3 regions of the Rhizobium sp. SEMIA 4085 genome follow, and region 1 is predicted to be linked to each of the others. Evidence: predicted binding sites of a transcription regulator. Region 1 holds the regulator's gene; each other region holds the start of a gene.

Region 1 (6,345 bases):
TGCTTCGGGAAAGCACTTCGAGACCTCGTCGTTGCGCATTTTGCGGATATAGGCGACCTCGCCGTTGCCGATACCGGCAAGTTCGGACTTGGTCAGGTGAGAATTCGCTTCTTTCATCAACATTCCTGTACCTCCGGGAGAAGGGACCAACAGCCGAATGGGCCGTTGTCCTACTGTGAGACCGAAATGTTAATTTTCTTCACCATGCGCGCCGGTTCCGGACGAACGAGATCGACGGCAAGCAATCCATTCTTGAGGCTGGCGCCCAAAACCTGCATGCCGTCTGCCAGCACGAAGGTTCGCTGGAACTGGCGCGCAGCAATACCGCGATAGAGATATTCATGCTCGCCATGCTCGACCTGGCGGCCGCGGATCAACAATTGATTCTCTTCCGTCGTAACGTCCAGCTCGTCTTCGCCGAAACCGGCGACGGCAACCGTGATGCGCAGGCGCTCAGGCGCTCCCTGGTCGGGGGCGATACGTTCGATATTATAGGGTGGGTAACCGTCGCTTGCCTTGGAAATGCGTTCAAGCGTCTTTTCCATGGCGTCGAAGCCCAAAAGCAGCGGGCTGGCGAAAGGTGTCATGCGGCTCATCTTTCAAAGTCCTTGATCCAAGCGACCTTCCCGGACCTAAGCGTAGCATCCGGACGCCGTTAATATGGGAAGCGTGTGCCTTTCGCGCAAGACATATGCGGCGCATCGCAGTCACATGAATTTAAGACGGTTGGATTGGGGCCGTTGCTTGACAAAAATCATGGCGGCTCGCATCACATCGTCGAGCGCAGCGGCTGCGCCGATCTGCGACGGAAAAATAAACGAATGGTGCCTGCCACGACGACGTGCACCTTGAGACGGAGCAACGCAATGGCGACCCCCAGAAAGATCATCATCGACACCGACCCCGGCCAGGACGATGCAGCGGCCATCATGCTTGCCTTCGGCAGCCCCGAAGAGCTGGAGGTGCTCGGCGTCACGACCGTCGCAGGCAACGTGCCGCTCTCCTACACGAGCCGCAACGCGCGCATCGTCTGCGAGCTCTGCGCACGACCCGGCACGAAGGTTTTCGCAGGCGCCGACGCGCCAATCGCGCGCAAGCTGGTCACGGCCGAGCACGTGCACGGAAAGACCGGCCTCGATGGACCGGAGCTCGATGAGCCGACGATGCCGCTGCAGGCACAGCACGCGGTCGACTTCATCATCGAGACGCTTCGCGGCGAGCCGGAAGGCACGGTGACACTCTGCACGCTGGGACCGCTTACCAATATCGCCATGGCCTTGCAAAAGGCGCCGGACATCATTCCGCGCATCCGTGAACTGGTGATGATGGGAGGCGGCTTCTTCGAGGGCGGCAACATAACGCCCGCCGCCGAATTCAACATCTATGTCGATCCGGAAGCAGCCGACATCGTTTTTCGTTCCGGCATAGCGATCGTGATGATGCCGCTCGACGTGACACATCAGTTGCTGACACGGAAGGATCGCGTCAAACGCATGGCCGATCTCGGCACGGCACCGGCCAAAGCAATGGTCGAAATGCTGGAATTCTTCGAGCGCTTCGATGTCGAGAAGTATGGTTCGGACGGTGGGCCTCTGCACGATCCGGCGGTCGTCGCCTACCTACTGAAGCCCGAACTCTTCAAGGGCCGTGACTGCAATGTCGAGATCGAGGTGAAGTCGGAGCTGACCGTTGGCATGACGGTGGTCGACTGGTGGCATGTGACCGACCGCAAGCGCAATGCCAAGGTGATGCGCTATGTGGATGCGGACGGCTTCTTCGATCTCATGATCGAGCGCTTCGCCCGCATCTGATTTTCGGACTGATTATGAAAGGCGCCTGAAAAGAAGATCAGGCGTCCTTTTCGGTGAACGCTGTGTTGAGGTCTGCATCTGCTGCCTTCGGGCCGCCTTTGGCCACGCCGACCATTGCGGGACGAAGAACACGCTCGCCGATCGTGAAGCCTGCCTGAACGACCTGGACGACCGTGTTATTCGCCACTTCGGCATTGGGAACCTCGAACATCGCCTGGTGGAAGTTCGGATCGAACTTCTGGCCGATCGGATCCAACTTGCGGACGCCGTGGCGCTCCAGCGCCGAGAGCATGGAGCGCTCCGTCATCTCGACACCTTCGATCAACGTGTTGAGGCCTGTCTCGCCCGCTTCCTTCGCCTCGGCGGGGATGGCATCGAGCGCGCGGCGCAGATTGTCCGAAACGGCAAGCATATCGCGCGCAAAGCCCGCGACCGAGTAGGACTTTGCATCCTTCACGTCGCGCTCCGTGCGGCGGCGCAGATTGTCCATTTCGGCGGCAAGGCGCAGATAGCGGTCGCGCAGCTCGGAATTTTCAGCCTTGAGCACTTCAAGCGGATCCGGTTGGCGCGGCGCTTCCACCGTGGTTTCGTTCTCGACGTTTGCGGCAACGTCGTCTGCGGCTTCAGCCGCGGCAGCGTCAGATCCGTTTTTCGTCGTTTCGTCAGTCATGACGGTCTCCGGTAATGGGTTCTCTTGGGATGCGCCCGATATCGAGCTTTGACCGCAAAAAATCAAGTCTGCGTGACAAAGAAGAAAAAATTCCGGGTTTTTTACAGCGTGCCGCGCGCAAGCCGGGAGATCAGCTGGGCGGTGTAATCCACCATCGGCACAATGCGTGAATAATTGAGCCGTGTCGGGCCGATGACGCCGACGGCGCCGACAATGCGGTCGTCATCGTCGCGATAGGGCGCAACAATCAGCGAGGAGCCGGAAAGCGAAAAGAGCTTGTTCTCAGAACCGATGAAGATGCGCACGCCCGGACCGGTTTCGGCAAGGTTCAGCAGCTCGATCAGGCTGTCCTTCTTTTCGAGATCGTCGAAGAGCATGCGGAGACGATCGAGGTCTTCCGCGCCTGCCAGGCCATCGAGCAGATTGGATCGGCCTCGAATAATAAGCTGCGGCGGCTTGCCTTCGTCCGCATCGCCAGACCACACCGCGATACCGCGCTCGACGAGATCCCGGGACAACGCGTCGAGCTCGTGGCGGACGTTCTCCTTCAGGCGACTGAGCTGCTTGCGCAATTCCGGCAATGTCTGGCCAGACATATGGGCATTGAGGAAATTCGCGGCCTCCGTCAGCTGCGACGACGTAACACCTGCCGGCAATTCGATAATGCGGTTTTCGACCTGATCGTGATCGCCGACGAGCACTGCCAACGCCTTGGTGGGCTCCAGGCGGATGAATTCGACGTGTCTGAGAACCGGATCGCTCTTTGAGGTGATGACAAGCCCTGCGCCGCGCGAAATGCCCGACAGCATCCGGCTTGCCTCGTTCATCATCGATTCAACCGGATTGTCGCGGCTTTCGGGGCGGACCTGGCGGTCGATATTCGCACGGTCCTCGGCGGAAAGGTCGCCGACCTGCATGAAGGCATCGACGAAGAAGCGAAGGCCGCCCTGCGTCGGCAGGCGTCCGGCGCTGACATGCGGCGAGTAGATCAGGCCCAACTCCTCCAGGTCGCTCATCACGTTGCGCACCGACGCGGGCGATAGCGACATGGGCAGGATGCGGGAGAGATTGCGCGAGCCGAGCGGCTCGCCACTTTCCAGATAGCCTTCAACGATGCGGCGGAAGATTTCCTTGGAGCGTTCATCCAGCGCAGCAACGGCATCCGAAACCGACGTCGACCTGAACCCCATGACCTTCCTTAGACCTGCGCTGCTGATGACGATCCCTAAAATATAGCCGTTCTCGCCCTCGTAGCAAAAGGGAATTTGCAAATGGCTGCGGCCAATCGTAGAAGCGGTCGACACCATTCAAGCATGCATGATGTTTTGCGAGAACCGCTTTACGGTTTTCGGCGTCGTGCTTCAGGAGATCACAATGCGGCCTTCAGGCAGAAAAACCGACCAGATGCGCAAAGTCACTTTCGAGCGCAATTTTTCAAAGCATGCGGAAGGTTCCTGCCTCGTCAAATTCGGCGATACGCATGTGCTCTGTACCGCAAGCCTGGAAGACAAGACGCCACCTTGGCTGCGCAATACTGGAAAGGGCTGGGTCACGGCCGAATATGGCATGCTGCCGCGGGCAACCGGCGAGCGCATGAAACGCGAGGCCGCGGCCGGCAAGCAGGGCGGGCGCACACAGGAAATCCAGCGCCTGATCGGCCGCTCCCTTCGTGCCGTCGTCGATCTCAAGGAACTGGGCGAGCGCCAGATCACGCTCGACTGCGACGTCATTCAGGCTGACGGCGGTACGCGCACGGCCTCCATTACGGGAGCCTGGATTGCGCTCTACGACTGCCTGAAGTGGATGGAAACCCGCAACATGATCAAGGTCGAGCGCGTGCTCAAGGATCATGTCGCTGCGATTTCCTGCGGCATCTTCGCCAGCCAGCCGGTGATCGACCTCGATTATCTCGAAGATTCCTCGGCCGAAACCGATGCGAATTTCGTCATGACGGGTGCCGGCGGCATCGTTGAAATTCAGGGAACCGCCGAAGGCACGCCGTTCACGGACGGGGAATTTGCGGCGCTGATGACACTGGCGAAAACCGGCATCGTGGAGCTCGTCGACATGCAGAAACAGGCCATCGCCGGATGACTGCCCTGCTGGAAGGCATGCTGGAGACCGCGCTTTATGCGAAGGATCTCGACAAGGCCGAGGCCTTCTACGAAGGCGTGCTCGGCCTTGCCAAGATCACGCGCGCCGCAAACCGGCATGTATTCTTCCGCTGCGGGCAAGGCGTGCTGTTGATCTTCAACCCCGATGAAACGGTGAAACCGCCAGCGGCCGATGCCCTGCAGGTACCGCCCCACGGCACGAAAGGTCAGGGCCACGCATGTTTCCGGGTGTCTGGTAAGAACATCGATGCCATGGCGGTGAAGCTCAAAGCCGCGGGCATCGAAATCGAATCCGAAGTCCACTGGCCGAACGGCGGCCGCTCGATCTATTTCCGCGATCCCGCGGGAAACAGCCTCGAATGCGCCGAAGCCAGAATCTGGGGCATTGAATAGGACCGACCATGCGCACGCTTGAAACGAAGACGATCGTCGTCGCCAGCCACAACGCCGGCAAGATCCGCGAGATCCAGGAACTGATCGGACCGCTCGGCTTTACCGCCAAATCGGCAGCGGACCTCAACTTCATCGAGCCTGACGAAACGGGCACAACCTTCGAGGAAAACGCGACGATCAAGGCTCTCGCCTCTGCCAAAGCAGCAGGGATGCCGGCGCTTTCCGACGATTCGGGATTGGTGATCGATGCGCTCGGTGGCGATCCGGGTGTCTATACGGCCAACTGGGCCGAGACCGCAGACGGCACGCGCGACTTTGCGATCGGGATGGAAAAGGTGCAACAGGCGCTGGACAAAGCCGGAGCCACCAAGCCGGAACAACGGCGCGCGCGCTTCGTCAGCGTGCTCTGCCTCGCCTGGCCAGACGGGCATACGGAGCTTTTTCGCGGCGAGGTGGAAGGTACCGTCGTCTGGCCGCCGCGCGGCACCCAGGGTTTCGGTTACGATCCGGTCTTCCAACCGGAAGGTTACGACATCACCTTCGGCGAGATGAGTGCCGAGGAAAAGCACGGCTGGAACATTGGCAAGCCGCAAGCCCTGTCGCATCGGGCGCGCGCATTCAAACGCTTTGTCGAAACCTGCCTGGAAGCGTAGGGTCGGTTCGTGGAGATTCTCGATACACCAAGCTTGACGCGCGATGCGATGCTTCTGCCCGATACCGGCGAGCCCGGTTTCGGCGTCTATGTGCATTGGCCCTTCTGCGCGGCGAAGTGCCCCTATTGCGACTTCAACAGCCATGTCCGTCATCAGCCGGTCGACCAGGAGCGGTTCGCCGCTGCGTTCCTGAAGGAGATGGCTGCCGTTCGCCGGATGAGCGGACCGAAGACGGTGACGAGCATTTTCCTTGGCGGCGGCACGCCGTCGCTCATGCATCCAGCAACGGTTTCGGCCATTCTCGACGGTATATCCAAGCACTGGCATGTGCCGAACGGCATCGAGATCACGATGGAGGCCAATCCTTCGAGCGTGGAGGCCGAGCGCTTCCGCGGCTATCGCGCCGCAGGCGTCAATCGCGTGTCGCTCGGCGTTCAGGCGCTGAATGACCGGGATCTGAGATTCCTCGGCCGCCTGCATGACGTGGCCGATGCACTGAAAGCCATCAAGCTGGCGCGCGACATCTTCCCGCGCATGTCTTTCGACCTGATCTATGCCCGCCCCGGCCAGACCGTCGGGGAATGGGAGAAGGAGCTGAAGGAAGCGATCTCATATGCGGTCGATCACCTTTCGCTCTACCAGCTGACGATCGAGGAGGGCACGCCGTTCTACGGCCTGCACAAGGCCGGAAAACTGATCGTGCC
Region 2 (6,345 bases), on a different contig from region 1:
AAGTCCTCGCGACCGTGGCTGGGGGCGGTATGGACAAAACCGGTACCGGCGTCATCGGTCACATGCTCGCCATCAAGCAGCGGCACTTGGAAATCATAGCCGCCGCCCAGGCCGTGCAAGGGGTGCGCGCAGGTGACGGCGGCAAGTTCATCCGATTTGATATCGCGAACGAAATTGAAGGTCACTTTGGCCTTGGCAGCCGACTCCTCAGCCAGGCGCCTGGCAAAGATCAGCTTCTCGCCCGGCTGCGGGCCGAAGTCGTTCTCGGCGGTCGCAACTTCGTAGAGGCCATAGGGGTAGCGCGACGAGAACGCCACCGCGCGGTTGCCGGGGATCGTCCACGGTGTCGTCGTCCAGATGACCACGAAGGCGCCGGCCAGAGCGGCGGGGCCTTCCGCGACGGGGAACTTCACCCAGATCATATCGCTTTCGACATCGGCGTATTCGACTTCGGCTTCCGCCAGCGCAGTGCGCTCGACGACCGACCACATGACCGGCTTGGAACCGCGGTAGAGCTGGCCGCTTCTTGCAATCTTCAAAAGCTCGCCGGCAATGCGCGATTCGGCGTGGAAGTTCATCGTCGTATAGGGATTATCGAAGTCGCCCTCGATGCCGAGGCGCTTGAACTCCTCGGACTGAACCTTGATCCAGCCGGCGGCGAAGTCGCGGCATTCCTTGCGGAATTCGTTGATCGGAACTTCGTCCTTGTTCTTGCCCTTCTCGCGGTACTTCTCCTCGATCTTCCATTCGATCGGAAGGCCGTGGCAGTCCCAGCCGGGAACGTAGTTGGCGTCAAAGCCGCGCATCTGGAACGAGCGGTTGATGACGTCCTTGAGGATCTTGTTCAGCGCGTGGCCGATATGGATGTTGCCGTTCGCATAGGGCGGGCCGTCATGGAGGACGAATTTTTCGCGTCCGGCCGCGGATGCGCGCAGCTTCCTGTAGAGGCCCATCTGCTGCCAGCGTGCAACGATTTCCGGCTCCTTCTGCGGCAGGCCGGCGCGCATCGGGAAGTCGGTTTCGGGCAGGTAGAGGGTCTTCGAGTAATCGATCTTTTCGGCTGTGTCGGTCATGTTTCAGCAATCGTTTCTGGGCGCCTTCACGGCGCGACGGCTTCAAAAATGTCTGATGACGGAAGCGCTCGTTTGCCCAAGCGCCAAAAACCCGGACCTTCCGGCTCAGCGCGCGCGGAAGGCCGGGCCGATAATTCGCATCGCACTCGACAGCCGGACTTTATTCATAGCGGCGGTTCATAGGCGTTTTTGCCGGGAAAAGGAAGAGGGATTTGAGGCCGTGCCCACCGGCCATCGCGGCGTCAGACGAAACAAAGCTTAAGGTCGAGTTCGCCGAGCGGCCGGACACCGGCAAGCAGCGCCCTCGCCTCCTGCTCGTCACGCTTGATCTGCTCGACGAGCGGTTCCAGGCCGTCGAACTTCAGTTCGGGCCGCAGGTGGCCGAAGAAGGAGACGGAACAGGTCCGGCCGTAGAGGTCGCCACTGAAATCGAAGAGATAGGTCTCCAACAACGGCGCACCGTTTTCGATCACCGTCGGACGGCGGCCGTAGCTCGCAACTGCATCGTGGAGCTTGCCGTCGTCCAGGCGGAAGCGGACGGCGTAGATGCCGGCTGCAAGGTCGGCCTCCGGCGGAAGCTGCCTGTTTGCGGTTGGGAAACCGAGCTCGCGGCCAAGCTTTTCGCCGCCGATCACCTCGGCCTCGATTGTGTAGCGGTAGCCGAGCTGCGCGGCGGCCTCGCTGCCATCGCCTTCCTTCAACAACTCGCGGATGCGGCTCGATGAGACGACTTCGGCATTCTCGTCGCGGAAGGCGTCGATCAGCGTGACGCCGAAACCGTATTTATGGCCGGCATCCATAAGGAAGGCCGGGCCGCCCTCGCGATTCTTGCCGAAATGGAAGTCGAAGCCGGTGACGACTTCGGAGGCGCCCAGCCAGTCCTTCAAGATGCCGTGGATGAAGTCGTCCGGCGAGCGCTGCGAAAATCCGCGGTCGAAGGGATATTCGATAACGGCATTGAAGCCGATCGCTTCCAGGATGCGGGCCTTGAGGGGTGCAGGCGTGATGCGGAAGACCGGTGTTTCCGGCCTGAAGACCGTGCGGGGATGCGGTTCGAAAGTCAGCACCAGCGCCGGGATGTCCCGCTCTTTCGAGATTTCCAGCGCGCGGTTCAGCACCGATTGATGGCCGCGATGAACGCCGTCGAAATTGCCGATGGCAATCACGCCGCCCTTCAGGTGGGCAGGCAAGGGTTCGCGGGTTTCATTGCGGTGAAAAACGGTCATCGGCGGGCTTCTTCTTATGCGAGGCGGGGCATCCACCACTTGGGCGCGGCCTTCTCGCGTTCGAGATAGGCATGCAGGATCGCCTCGTCGGTCTCGCCGTTCAGCGTGTATTCCTTCGCGTGGATACCGCCGCTGATATAGAGGAGATCGAGGCCGTAATCGAGAGCGCCGTGCACATCCGTCGGCATGCCGTCGCCGATGGCAAGAATGCGGCTTTTCGGGAAATCGCCGTGGAGTTCGTGCGCGGTTGCCAGTACGGCGTCGTAGATCGGCGCGTGCGGCTTGCCGGCGATGCGGATCTCGCCGCCCAACTGGTGGTAATAGGCAGCCATGGCGCCGGCGCAGGGTATGATGCGGTGGCCACGTTCAACGACAAGGTCCGGATTGGCGCAGACCATCGGCACGTTGCGTGCCTGAAAATCCTTGAGCATATCGGTGTAGTCTTCCGGCTTTTCCGTCTCGTCGTCGAAGAAACCGGTGCAGACCACGGATTGAGCGTCCTTCGCATCGACGCGCTCGACGCCGAGACCTTCGATGATGGCCAGATCGCGATCCGGGCCAAGCAGGAACACCTTCTTCGGGCCTTCGGCGATCAGGCCGCGGGTGACGTCGCCGGAGGTGACGATCCGGTCATAGGCGCCGTCCTGGATGCCGATCTGGCGAAGCTGGGCGACGACCTGAGGCGCGATGCGCGGCGAATTGGTGATGAGGATGACGGCAAGCCCCTCGCCGCGCGCAGCTTCCAGAGCGGCAGCGGCCGTCGGGAAGGGATCGACGCCGTTGTGCAGCACGCCCCAGACATCGCAGAACACCGCATCATAATGGCTGGTGATCTCCGCAAAACTTCTAATCCGCTTGGCCATCCGATTTCCCGATTTGCTTTCAGTCAGGCGTGACATTGCAAAGGCATGCCGCGATGGCAAGGGGTTTCCGGGCGATCTTCAGCAAAAACCGTCGGACCTTCCACGACAGGAGCGCCACGCCGTTGACAGCCTGCGCGGGCACTCCGAAGCTCAGGCAACCGACACGCGTCGAATCGGGCGATGCTTCAAACAATTCCCGCCCTCTTCACAATTCCGGCGCAAAATTCCGTGATGGGTCTTCTTGACTCCTTCTGGAGCCATCCCTAAATGCTCGGCGCTAGCACTCCTCAACGGAGAGTGCTAACACTTATCCATGTGGGCCGTCCGGCCTGCGAATGTCATTTGATCGAGGGATTAGACAATGGCAAGCACCAATTTCCGCCCCCTTCACGACCGCGTCGTCGTTCGCCGCGTTGAATCCGAAGAAAAGACCAAAGGCGGCATCATCATTCCCGATACCGCTAAGGAAAAGCCGCAGGAAGGCGAAATCGTCGCCGTCGGCTCCGGCGCTCGTGACGAGTCCGGCAAGGTCGTCGCTCTCGACGTCAAGGCTGGCGACCGCGTTCTGTTCGGCAAGTGGTCCGGCACAGAAGTCAAGATCAACGGCGAAGACCTTCTGATCATGAAGGAAGCCGACATCATGGGCATCATCGGCTGATCCAGCCGGTCGCTTTTTACCGAAATCGCTGACAACCCTTCTCAGGAGTTTTCAAAATGGCAGCTAAAGAAATTAAGTTCGGCCGCACCGCGCGCGAAAAGATGCTGCGCGGCGTCGATATCCTCGCTGACGCAGTCAAGGTAACGCTCGGCCCGAAGGGCCGCAACGTCATCATCGACAAGTCCTTCGGCGCGCCGCGCATCACCAAGGACGGTGTTTCGGTCGCCAAGGAAATCGAACTGGACGACAAGTTCGAAAACATGGGCGCCCAGATGGTCCGCGAAGTCGCTTCGAAGACCAACGACATCGCCGGTGATGGCACCACGACCGCAACCGTTCTTGCTCAGGCCATCGTTCGCGAAGGCAACAAGGCCGTTGCTGCCGGCATGAACCCGATGGACCTGAAGCGCGGTATCGATCTTGCCGTTGCTGAAGTCGTCAAGGATCTCCAGGCCAAGGCCAAGAAGATCTCGACTTCGGAAGAAGTTGCGCAGGTCGGCACGATCTCCGCAAACGGCGACAGCCAGGTCGGTCGCGACATTGCTGAAGCCATGCAGAAGGTCGGCAACGAAGGCGTCATCACTGTCGAAGAAGCCAAGACCGCCGAAACCGAACTCGAAGTCGTCGAAGGCATGCAGTTCGACCGCGGCTATCTCAGCCCGTACTTCGTGACCAACCCGGAAAAGATGGTTGCTGACCTCGAGGACGCCTATATCCTTCTGCACGAGAAGAAGCTCTCGAACCTGCAGTCGATGCTTCCGGTTCTCGAAGCCGTCGTTCAGACCGGCAAGCCGCTGCTGATCATCGCTGAAGACGTCGAAGGCGAAGCGCTTGCAACGCTCGTCGTCAACAAGCTGCGCGGCGGGCTGAAGATTGCTGCCGTCAAGGCTCCGGGCTTCGGCGACCGCCGCAAGGCCATGCTCGAAGACATCGCGATCCTGACCGGTGGTACGGTCATCTCCGAAGACCTCGGCATCAAGCTCGAGTCCGTCACCCTCGACATGCTCGGCCGCACCAAGAAGGTTTCGATCTCCAAGGAAAACACCACGATCGTCGACGGCGCCGGCGCCAAGTCCGACATCGAAGGCCGCGTTGCGCAGATCAAGGCGCAAATCGAAGAAACCACCTCCGACTACGATCGCGAGAAGCTGCAGGAACGCCTTGCCAAGCTCGCAGGCGGCGTTGCCGTCATCCGCGTCGGCGGCTCGACGGAAGTCGAAGTGAAGGAAAAGAAGGACCGCATCGACGACGCCCTCAATGCGACGCGCGCTGCTGTTCAGGAAGGTATCGTCCCCGGCGGCGGCGTCGCCCTGCTGCGTTCCTCCGTCAAGATCACGTCCAAGGGCGTGAACGACGATCAGGAAGCCGGCATCAACATCGTTCGCAAGGCGCTGCAGTCGCTGGTTCGCCAGATCGCTGACAACGCTGGTGACGAAGCTTCGATCGTCGTCGGCAAGATCCTCGACAAGAACGACGACAACTACGGCTACAACGCCCAGACGAGCGAATATGGCGATATGATCGCCATGGGTATCGTCGACCCGGTCAAGGTCGTCCGTACGGCTCTGCAGAATGCAGCCTCGGTTGCTTCGCTGCTGATCACCACGGAAGCCATGATCGCCGAGCTGCCGAAGAAGGACGCTCCGGCAATGCCGGGCGGCATGGGCGGAATGGGCGGCATGGACATGATGTGAGACTGAGGTCTCGCATCTGAGCCATCCGGTTCAGTTCAGGAAAGGGCGGTCTTCGGGCCGCCCTTTTCTTTTGAAGCGCGATTCGCAGCCGCGCACGCGCAGGGCAAGCTTTCCAAAGCGTTTAACTTGGCCCGTTTACTTGCCGCCACCAGCCCGTAGCTTTCGCGAAGCTTGTGCCGCCAGATTGTTCGACAAATATTCGAATTTCGCTTAAAGAGGCATTTGTCGAGCAAAAACCACTTCTTTGCTAAGCGAAACCAGGCGCAATCCATCACAAATTGATTCCTTGTACTTCTCATGCGACGTTTTCCAGCAAAATAGCCGGTTGAACCGTCTTGGCCGGACGAGGGTCCCACCCCGAAAAAGCCGTTGCCGTTTGGCGAAAAGCTCCTATAAATCCGCGCTGCAATTGATGCGCGTTCGAGGATCGTTTTCGCCCGCCAGCGAGGATGGAACGCCGTCTTAACCTGCGCGAACATTCGGCGACGACCGTTTGCGCGACAAGCAAGAGCAAGCCTCAGTGCCCCGCCGGGGTCGAGGTTCCAGACCGCAGGCATGATGCCTAGCGCCGAATGACCCTGTTTCGCTCTGACCGCAGCGCAGCCGAGACTGCGCCCGAACCGGGGAACCCCTTGTTTAAGATCGCCAAAGCAACTGTTGCCGCCCCCCTGATGCCTGGATCGCTGGATCTGACCCATCGTAACCAGGATATGATTGCGCAATTCTCGGTCTCCGAGGCCTGGGCCGGCGACTTTTCAAGCGGAATCATCCGCCTTGGCGACTGGAGCAGCCTGCTGCATGGCCTTTCGACACAGGAATGCGGCCTTCTAA
Region 3 (6,345 bases), on a different contig from region 1:
GAATTTTGCGCCTGTGTTTTGCAACGCGCATTTTCACGCCGCTGCTCACGCAGCGATTTGCCGAAATCTATCCGGCTGTCCAGATCGAGATCGAACCGGCCATAGGGATTAACGTGGGCATAGATCAGCGGCGTGAGGCCGCGATAATCTTCCGGTGTCATGCGGCCGTGCCAGACTGGTTCGGCGAGCACCGTTTGCAGCACGCGCGTGTTCATATACTCACTGCAACGCTCCTCAATTTGGAGCGCAATGTCACAAGCCGGCGTTTGCCTGGTCAATCCCACAAGCGATGTTCCCACAACGTTCTTCGAGTTGGCCAAAATCGCAGCTTCGGGCCCACTGGGCCGATTTGGAAATCGATGCTGCCACCCCGGAAGAGAACGCAAGGCGCATTCTTCAGGCCTTTGGGCTCTTGTCTGTTGCATTAATGGTGAATTCTCGGACGGACTCTGAAGGCCCCGGCCTTGCGCCGGGCCTCAGTCGCCGCGCCGCCCGTTGGGGGCGGGACCAGATCAGCGAGAAGCCTTCGCCGTCCTCGTCGTCGTCGAGGTTGGCGTAGATCGGCGTTGAAGCTCGGATCGTCGGCCGAAGCTGTCGAGCAAGTTTGAGTTCCTCTCTTCGCGGCAATCCGTTCAAACGCTTCAACACGCCGCAGGGACGTTTGGATAAATCTGGAGCCAGGCCTTATAAGCAAAATTCATGGTCGAAATAATGATCGAGACGCCCCACTCCTAAATCTCGGCAGTATCATGCGGCCAGCTTTGGGATAGCATACTCGACCAATCGCAGGAATCGGGTGTTGCGAGCCCCCGCAAAGCCCCGGTGACGGGATCCGATTTGTTGTTGTTTCGCAAGGTCGCATGGGACGGGTGGCCAACGCCTCCACTGGACATCCGCACACCAACGAGCTGCGCGGTTCTCAGCGATGATGAGCGTAAGCGGAATCAGACATTCGCAAATGATGCACCTTCTCAGGTCATCCTGAGCCCCGCGATAGGTTTCAGGAGGCCTCCATGACATTAGAGCATGTCGACGCGGAGGCTCCATTTTTTTGGAAACGGATATCGCTTCATGTGCTGTTGTGGCGGATAGGCAAAGCACCCCGGGGCGCCAAGCAAGTCTTAGACAGGAGGCCCTTCAGGCGGAGAGCGCGGTGCTGCAGCCTTCGGCGATCTTGCTGTCGGCTGAGGTTTGTCCTGGCATGGTTGCCCATCCGCCGGCTTCGATGAACTGGCGCTTCTTATAGCTGTCTGGAAGAGCCTTAAATTCAACCAATTTTGCGGCGGCATCCGTCGCACTGTTGAACCGGTCAACGCATATGGCGGATGCAAGTTCCCCACGTGCAGTTTCGCCCGCAGTTGCCGCTGCTTTGAGAGAAGTGCCGCCCGTCACCCAGCCCCCCCAGTTAAATCCGACGATGATCGTGGCGACTGCAGTGACGACACAAGCCCAGACGAGGATGGTCTTCGACGGCTGATAGCTGTCGAAACGTTGGAAAATCGATGTTTTGCTGCTGCTCTGCATGGCCATTGGAATTCTCCTTGCCGATGTTGTTTGGTTCACCGCTGCGGCCGTCCTGGCCGAGCGGCTCAGGCACTGTCCTCAGTATCCCATGCCACCCATGCCGACGTTTCCGGCCGGCGGCGCAGATTCTCTTGCGGGAATATCGGCGATCACCGCTTCGGCGGTAATCAGAAGTGCTGCGATCGAGCCGGCGTCTTGCAAAGCGGTCCGCACCACCTTGGCAGGATCGATAATGCCAGCCTTGATCATATCGACATAGGTCTCCGTCTGTGCGTCGAACCCCTGGTTATGATCCGTGCTCTCGGCGAGTTTACCAATAACGATAGAGCCCTCGACACCGGCGTTGTCGGCGATCTGTCGGATCGGGGCTTCCAGCGCCCTCAGCACGACCGAAATCCCCGCCGTCACGTCGGCGTTTTCTGCAGCTAGCCCTGCCAGAACCGACTTGGCGCGCAACAGGGCGACGCCTCCGCCCGGAACGATACCCTCCTCGACCGCCGCGCGGGTGGCGTTCAGGGCATCGTCGATGCGGTCCTTCTTCTCCTTGACTTCAATTTCGGTCGAGCCGCCGACGCGTATCACCGCAACGCCGCCGGCGAGTTTTGCAAGGCGTTCTTGCAGCTTTTCCTTGTCGTAGTCGGAGGTGGTTTCCTCGATCTGCGCCTTAATCTGGCTGATGCGTCGAGCGATCTCAGATTTTTCACCTGCGCCGTCTATGATCGTGGTGGTATCCTTTTCGATCAGCGCCCGCTTGGTGCGCCCGAGCATATCAAGCGTGACATTTTCCAGCTTGATGCCGAGATCCTCAGAGATCATCTGGCCGGCCGTCAGAATGGCGATGTCCTCCAGCATGGCCTTGCGGCGATCGCCGAAACCTGGGGCCTTGACGGCAGCGACGTTCAATCCGCCCCGCAACTTATTGACGACCAATGTGGCCAGAGCTTCGCCTTCGACATCCTCGGAAATAATAAGCAGCGGCTTGCCGCTCTGCACCACGGCTTCGAGGATGGGCAACATTGCCTGCAGATTGCCGAGCTTCTTCTCATAGATAAGGATATATGGGTCCTCCAGCTCCACGCGCATTTTTTCGGCATTGGTGACAAAGTAAGGCGAGAGATAGCCCCGGTCGAACTGCATGCCCTCGACGACGTTGAGTTCAGTATCGGCCGTCCTGGCCTCCTCGACTGTGATGACACCTTCGTTGCCAACCTTTTCCATCGCGTCAGCGATCATTCTGCCCACCGTCGCATCGCCATTGGCGGCGATTGTGCCGACCTGGGCGATTTCGTTCGATGAGCTAACCTTCGTGGCGCGCGCTTTGATTTCCGCAAGTACCGCTGCAACGCCAAGATCGATGCCGCGCCTCAAATCCATGGGGTTCATCCCGGCCGCAACAAGTTTGGCGCCTTCGCGAAAGATGGAGGCCGCGAGCACCGTCGCGGTTGTGGTGCCGTCGCCCGCAAGATCGTTGGTCTTGGACGCCACTTCGCGCACCATCTGCGCGCCCATGTTCTCGAACTTGTCTGCAAGTTCGATTTCCTTGGCGACCGCGACGCCGTCCTTGGTAATGCGTGGCGCGCCATAGGACTTGTCGATGACGACGTTGCGGCCTTTGGGGCCTAACGTTACCTTGACGGCATTGTTGAGCACCTCGACGCCGCGAAGCAGACGATCGCGTGCGTCGGTGGAGAAGATGATTTCCTTGGCAGACATTGTCTGTGGTCCAGTTCGGTCTTGAGAGTCGGGGTTGGAATTCGGCGGATTAGGCGGTCGTATCGGCGGTCGCTTCGGTCTTTTCGACGATGCCCATGACGTCGCACTCCTTCACGATCAGGAGATCTTGGTCATCGAGTTCGATTCCGGTTTCCGCCCCCTTTTCGAATAGGATCACGTCGCCGGTCTCCACTGCGCGCGGCGCGAGCCGACGACCGCAGAATCTGCCGCAGCGCCGCACCGTGGCCGCCTGCTGCGTTTGCCGAGACGTGTGTGGGATAATGGACCAGCCCTTGGATTTTAGGTCACCTTTCGCGCGCCGTACGACGACGCGGTCATGGAGAGGACGGAATGTCATGAGGATCTTTCTGCGGTCGGCGCATAGGGCGGCCGCACCTATTACATAACATCTCTGGCACTCGATTGGTAGGAGTGCCAAGAAATATTATCTGCAAGCGGATAATCCAGATCATTATCCGTCAGGAAATACAACAAGCCCTAGGATAACCCGTGGATTATTTGGTTCGAATTTCATGACGATTCCTTTTGATCCTGAACTTATAGCACCGAATAGGCGGCAGGATTCTTGAAATAAATAGGACTATTTTTCGTTGCACTAGCAATGCATGCCGCGCTTTCGAAAATTAATTGCCTTGAGCGTTTAGAGCATTGAAGAGCTCGCCCCCAGGCGACTTCCGAGTATTCTAATTCGTCCAAGGCGAGAAGTGGTAGCTCGCGAAGAAATAATTACGCCGGCAACTGCGGTATTACGCCTGCGTGTCTGGGATTGCCACGGTGTTGGCCCAGCAGACGGAAATCCTACTGCTGGACAAGCCGACGACACGTCTCGAAAGCAGCCATCCAGGTCAACGTTCTGGACTTCTTGGCTGATCTCGCGCGGAACCACCGTTGTCATGGTGCTGCATGATCTCAACCTGGCAGCTCGCTACGCAGACGACCTCGTCGCAATGGCTGGAGGGCGAGTCAAGTTTCCGGCAAACCGGAGGATGTGCTGACGCAAGAGAATGCACGCAGGTCTTCGGCCGAAAGCCGCTTCATCGCCGATCCCCCTCGGGCAGGCCGATCATGCTTCCGATCCGCCGGCATCGGACGGCAACCACGCAACATTTTAAGGAAGAAAGGTTGTGAGCGCAGTTCAGCATTTAAACTCTGCTCGACAAAATCTGCGAGCACTTCGTCACGCAGGAAAGCCCAGGCGGCGGCGCTGCGAGACCTTGGCGAGCGGCTTAGCCACATCACAACCGCTGTGGTTTGTCCGCCGACGACAATAATCTTGTGAAAAATCGGATAGTAGGGCACAATTTATAAATGCACCTGAAGTGCTGAGCTATCTCAAATCCGGCCGTCTCGCGCCGAGTGACAGCTCGCGTGGGAGGGTCGCGTCGATGGATCAGGGGTTCTTTCTTCTGTTCGCTACGGTGTCCGTGATCACGGCCCTGACCGTGGTCCTGGCGCGGAATCCGGTTCACTGCGCATTGGCGCTGATGGCGTGTTTCCTGCAGATTTCGGCAATCTTCGTCCTGCTCGAAGCGCCGTTGCTCGCGGTCATCCAGATCTTCGTGTATGTCGGCGCAATCATGGTCCTGTTCCTATTCGTGATCATGATGATCGATGTGCGCGAAGCAAAGTTGCAGCGGTTCTTACCCGGGGGCAACCTGCCAGCTCTGGTTATGCTCGTTCTGCTTGGGATCGAGATGTCGGTCCTGGTGCTCTGGAGCGATCGCTTTTCGGTCACTGTTCCCGTAGGCGGCGGCGACGAGATCAGGCAGCTCAGCACGACGCTTTTCGCCGGTTATCTTCTGCCGTTTGAGGTCGCCTCCGTCATCCTGTTGGTGGCTTTGGTCGGCGCCATCGTGCTGGCGCGGAAGGAGCAGGGGTGATGGTTCCGCTGTCGTGGTATATTCTGCTCGGGGTGGTCCTGTTCGTGATCGGAGCGGCGGGCGTGCTGCTCAGGCGCAATATTCTGGTCGTGCTGATGTCGCTGGAGTTGCTGCTAAACTCGGTCAACATCAATTTCATCGCTTTCGGGCGCATCTACAACGACTTTCGCGGGCAGATCTTCGCCATCTTCGTCATAGCAATCACTGCGGCGGAGGTTGCCGTTGCTCTTGGCATCCTGGTCGCCCTTGTGAGGAACAAATCCACCCTCAAGGTCGACGACGTGACCATGATGAAAGGATAACGGCTTGGACCCGGTGATATCGATCAGGCCGCTGCTTGCCGTCGCCGTCCCGGGCCTGACCGCCGTGGCAGTTCTTCTCTTGAATAACCGTGAGAAAATCCGCGATCTCGTATCGCCGTTGGCCGCGATCGTCCTGTTTGCGATCGTCGCCTCCATGGCGCCCACGGTGTTGGCTGGCGGAACCGTCGATTTGCGCCTGTTCGAGATCTTGCCGGGGGCCGACTTCGCTTTCCGGGCAGATGCGCTCGGCATGGTGTTCGCCACCGTCTCTTCACTCCTATGGATCGTCGCCGCGCTCTATTCCGTCGGCTACATGCGGCACTTGAACGAACATGCGCAGACTCGATTCTTTGCCTGTTTCGCCACCAGTCTCGCGGCGGCCGTCGGAGGCGCCTTTGCCGCCAATCTGTTCACGCTGGTGATCTTCTACGAGGTGCTCAGCCTCGTTACCTATCCGCTCGTCTACCACCACGAGGACGAAGAGGGATGGGCGGGCAGCCGCAAATACCTCGTCTATTTGATGGGCGCGTCGAAAAGCGTGCTGCTTGCCGCGCTGGCACTGACCTATTCCATTGCGGGGTCGCTCGACTTTGTGGATGGGGGGCTATTGGAGGGAGTCAATGCCTCCGCGCCGCTGCTGACGGTTATCTATTTCTGCTATCTTTTCGGCTTCGCCAAGGCTGCGGTGATGCCCATGCACGCCTGGCTACCGGCCGCCATGGTGGCCCCAACTCCTGTCAGCGCGCTCTTGCATGCAGTGGCTGTGGTCAAGATGGGTGTGTTCTGTGTGCTGCGGGTGGTGTTCCATGTCTTCGGCGTCGGGCTGGTCGGACAACTGGGCCTCGGCATCGTCACGGCCTATCTGGTGTCATTCACGATCCTGATGGCGTCGGTCTACGCCCTGA

What was found. Region 1 encodes HrcA, which represses chaperone genes, less so after heat shock. Its sites were predicted from a motif close to GTTAGCACTCNCNNNNNGNGAGTGCTAAC; they were not measured.
Region 2: a site for HrcA is predicted at 3,439-3,467, ahead of groES (co-chaperone GroES). Genes of this name have one in related genera too.
Region 3: a site for HrcA is predicted at 3,649-3,677, ahead of C9413_RS14535 (co-chaperone GroES). Genes of this name have one in related genera too.

What each region holds. Positions count from the first base shown of each region.
Region 1 covers NZ_JABEPH010000005.1:23,436-29,780, forward strand. Annotated here, with positions in the region: gene C9413_RS01410 (DUF1150 family protein) at 1-123, opposite strand, end outside; gene C9413_RS01415 (Hsp20 family protein) at 171-596, opposite strand; gene C9413_RS01420 (nucleoside hydrolase) at 867-1,811, shown strand; gene grpE (nucleotide exchange factor GrpE) at 1,849-2,481, opposite strand; gene hrcA (heat-inducible transcriptional repressor HrcA) at 2,583-3,671, opposite strand; gene rph (ribonuclease PH) at 3,856-4,575, shown strand; gene C9413_RS01440 (VOC family protein) at 4,572-4,988, shown strand; gene rdgB (RdgB/HAM1 family non-canonical purine NTP pyrophosphatase) at 4,997-5,641, shown strand; gene hemW (radical SAM family heme chaperone HemW) at 5,651-6,345, shown strand, end outside.
Region 2 covers NZ_JABEPH010000021.1:13,549-19,893, reverse strand. Annotated here, with positions in the region: gene ileS (isoleucine--tRNA ligase) at 1-1,073, opposite strand, end outside; gene C9413_RS04095 (bifunctional riboflavin kinase/FAD synthetase) at 1,316-2,299, opposite strand; gene C9413_RS04090 (TIGR01459 family HAD-type hydrolase) at 2,314-3,162, opposite strand; gene groES (co-chaperone GroES) at 3,524-3,820, shown strand; gene groL (chaperonin GroEL) at 3,877-5,514, shown strand; gene C9413_RS04075 (hypothetical protein) at 5,550-6,071, opposite strand; gene C9413_RS04070 (hypothetical protein) at 6,147-6,345, shown strand, end outside.
Region 3 covers NZ_JABEPH010000125.1:2,132-8,476, reverse strand. Annotated here, with positions in the region: partial or broken gene C9413_RS14550 (Tn3 family transposase) at 69-218, opposite strand; partial or broken gene C9413_RS33295 (DUF736 domain-containing protein) at 493-564, opposite strand; gene C9413_RS14545 (hypothetical protein) at 1,138-1,530, opposite strand; gene groL (chaperonin GroEL) at 1,603-3,237, opposite strand; gene C9413_RS14535 (co-chaperone GroES) at 3,287-3,595, opposite strand; partial or broken gene C9413_RS33290 (ABC transporter ATP-binding protein) at 4,008-4,386, shown strand; gene C9413_RS14525 (NADH-quinone oxidoreductase subunit J) at 4,644-5,138, shown strand; gene nuoK (NADH-quinone oxidoreductase subunit NuoK) at 5,138-5,440, shown strand; gene C9413_RS14515 (monovalent cation/H+ antiporter subunit D family protein) at 5,445-6,345, shown strand, end outside.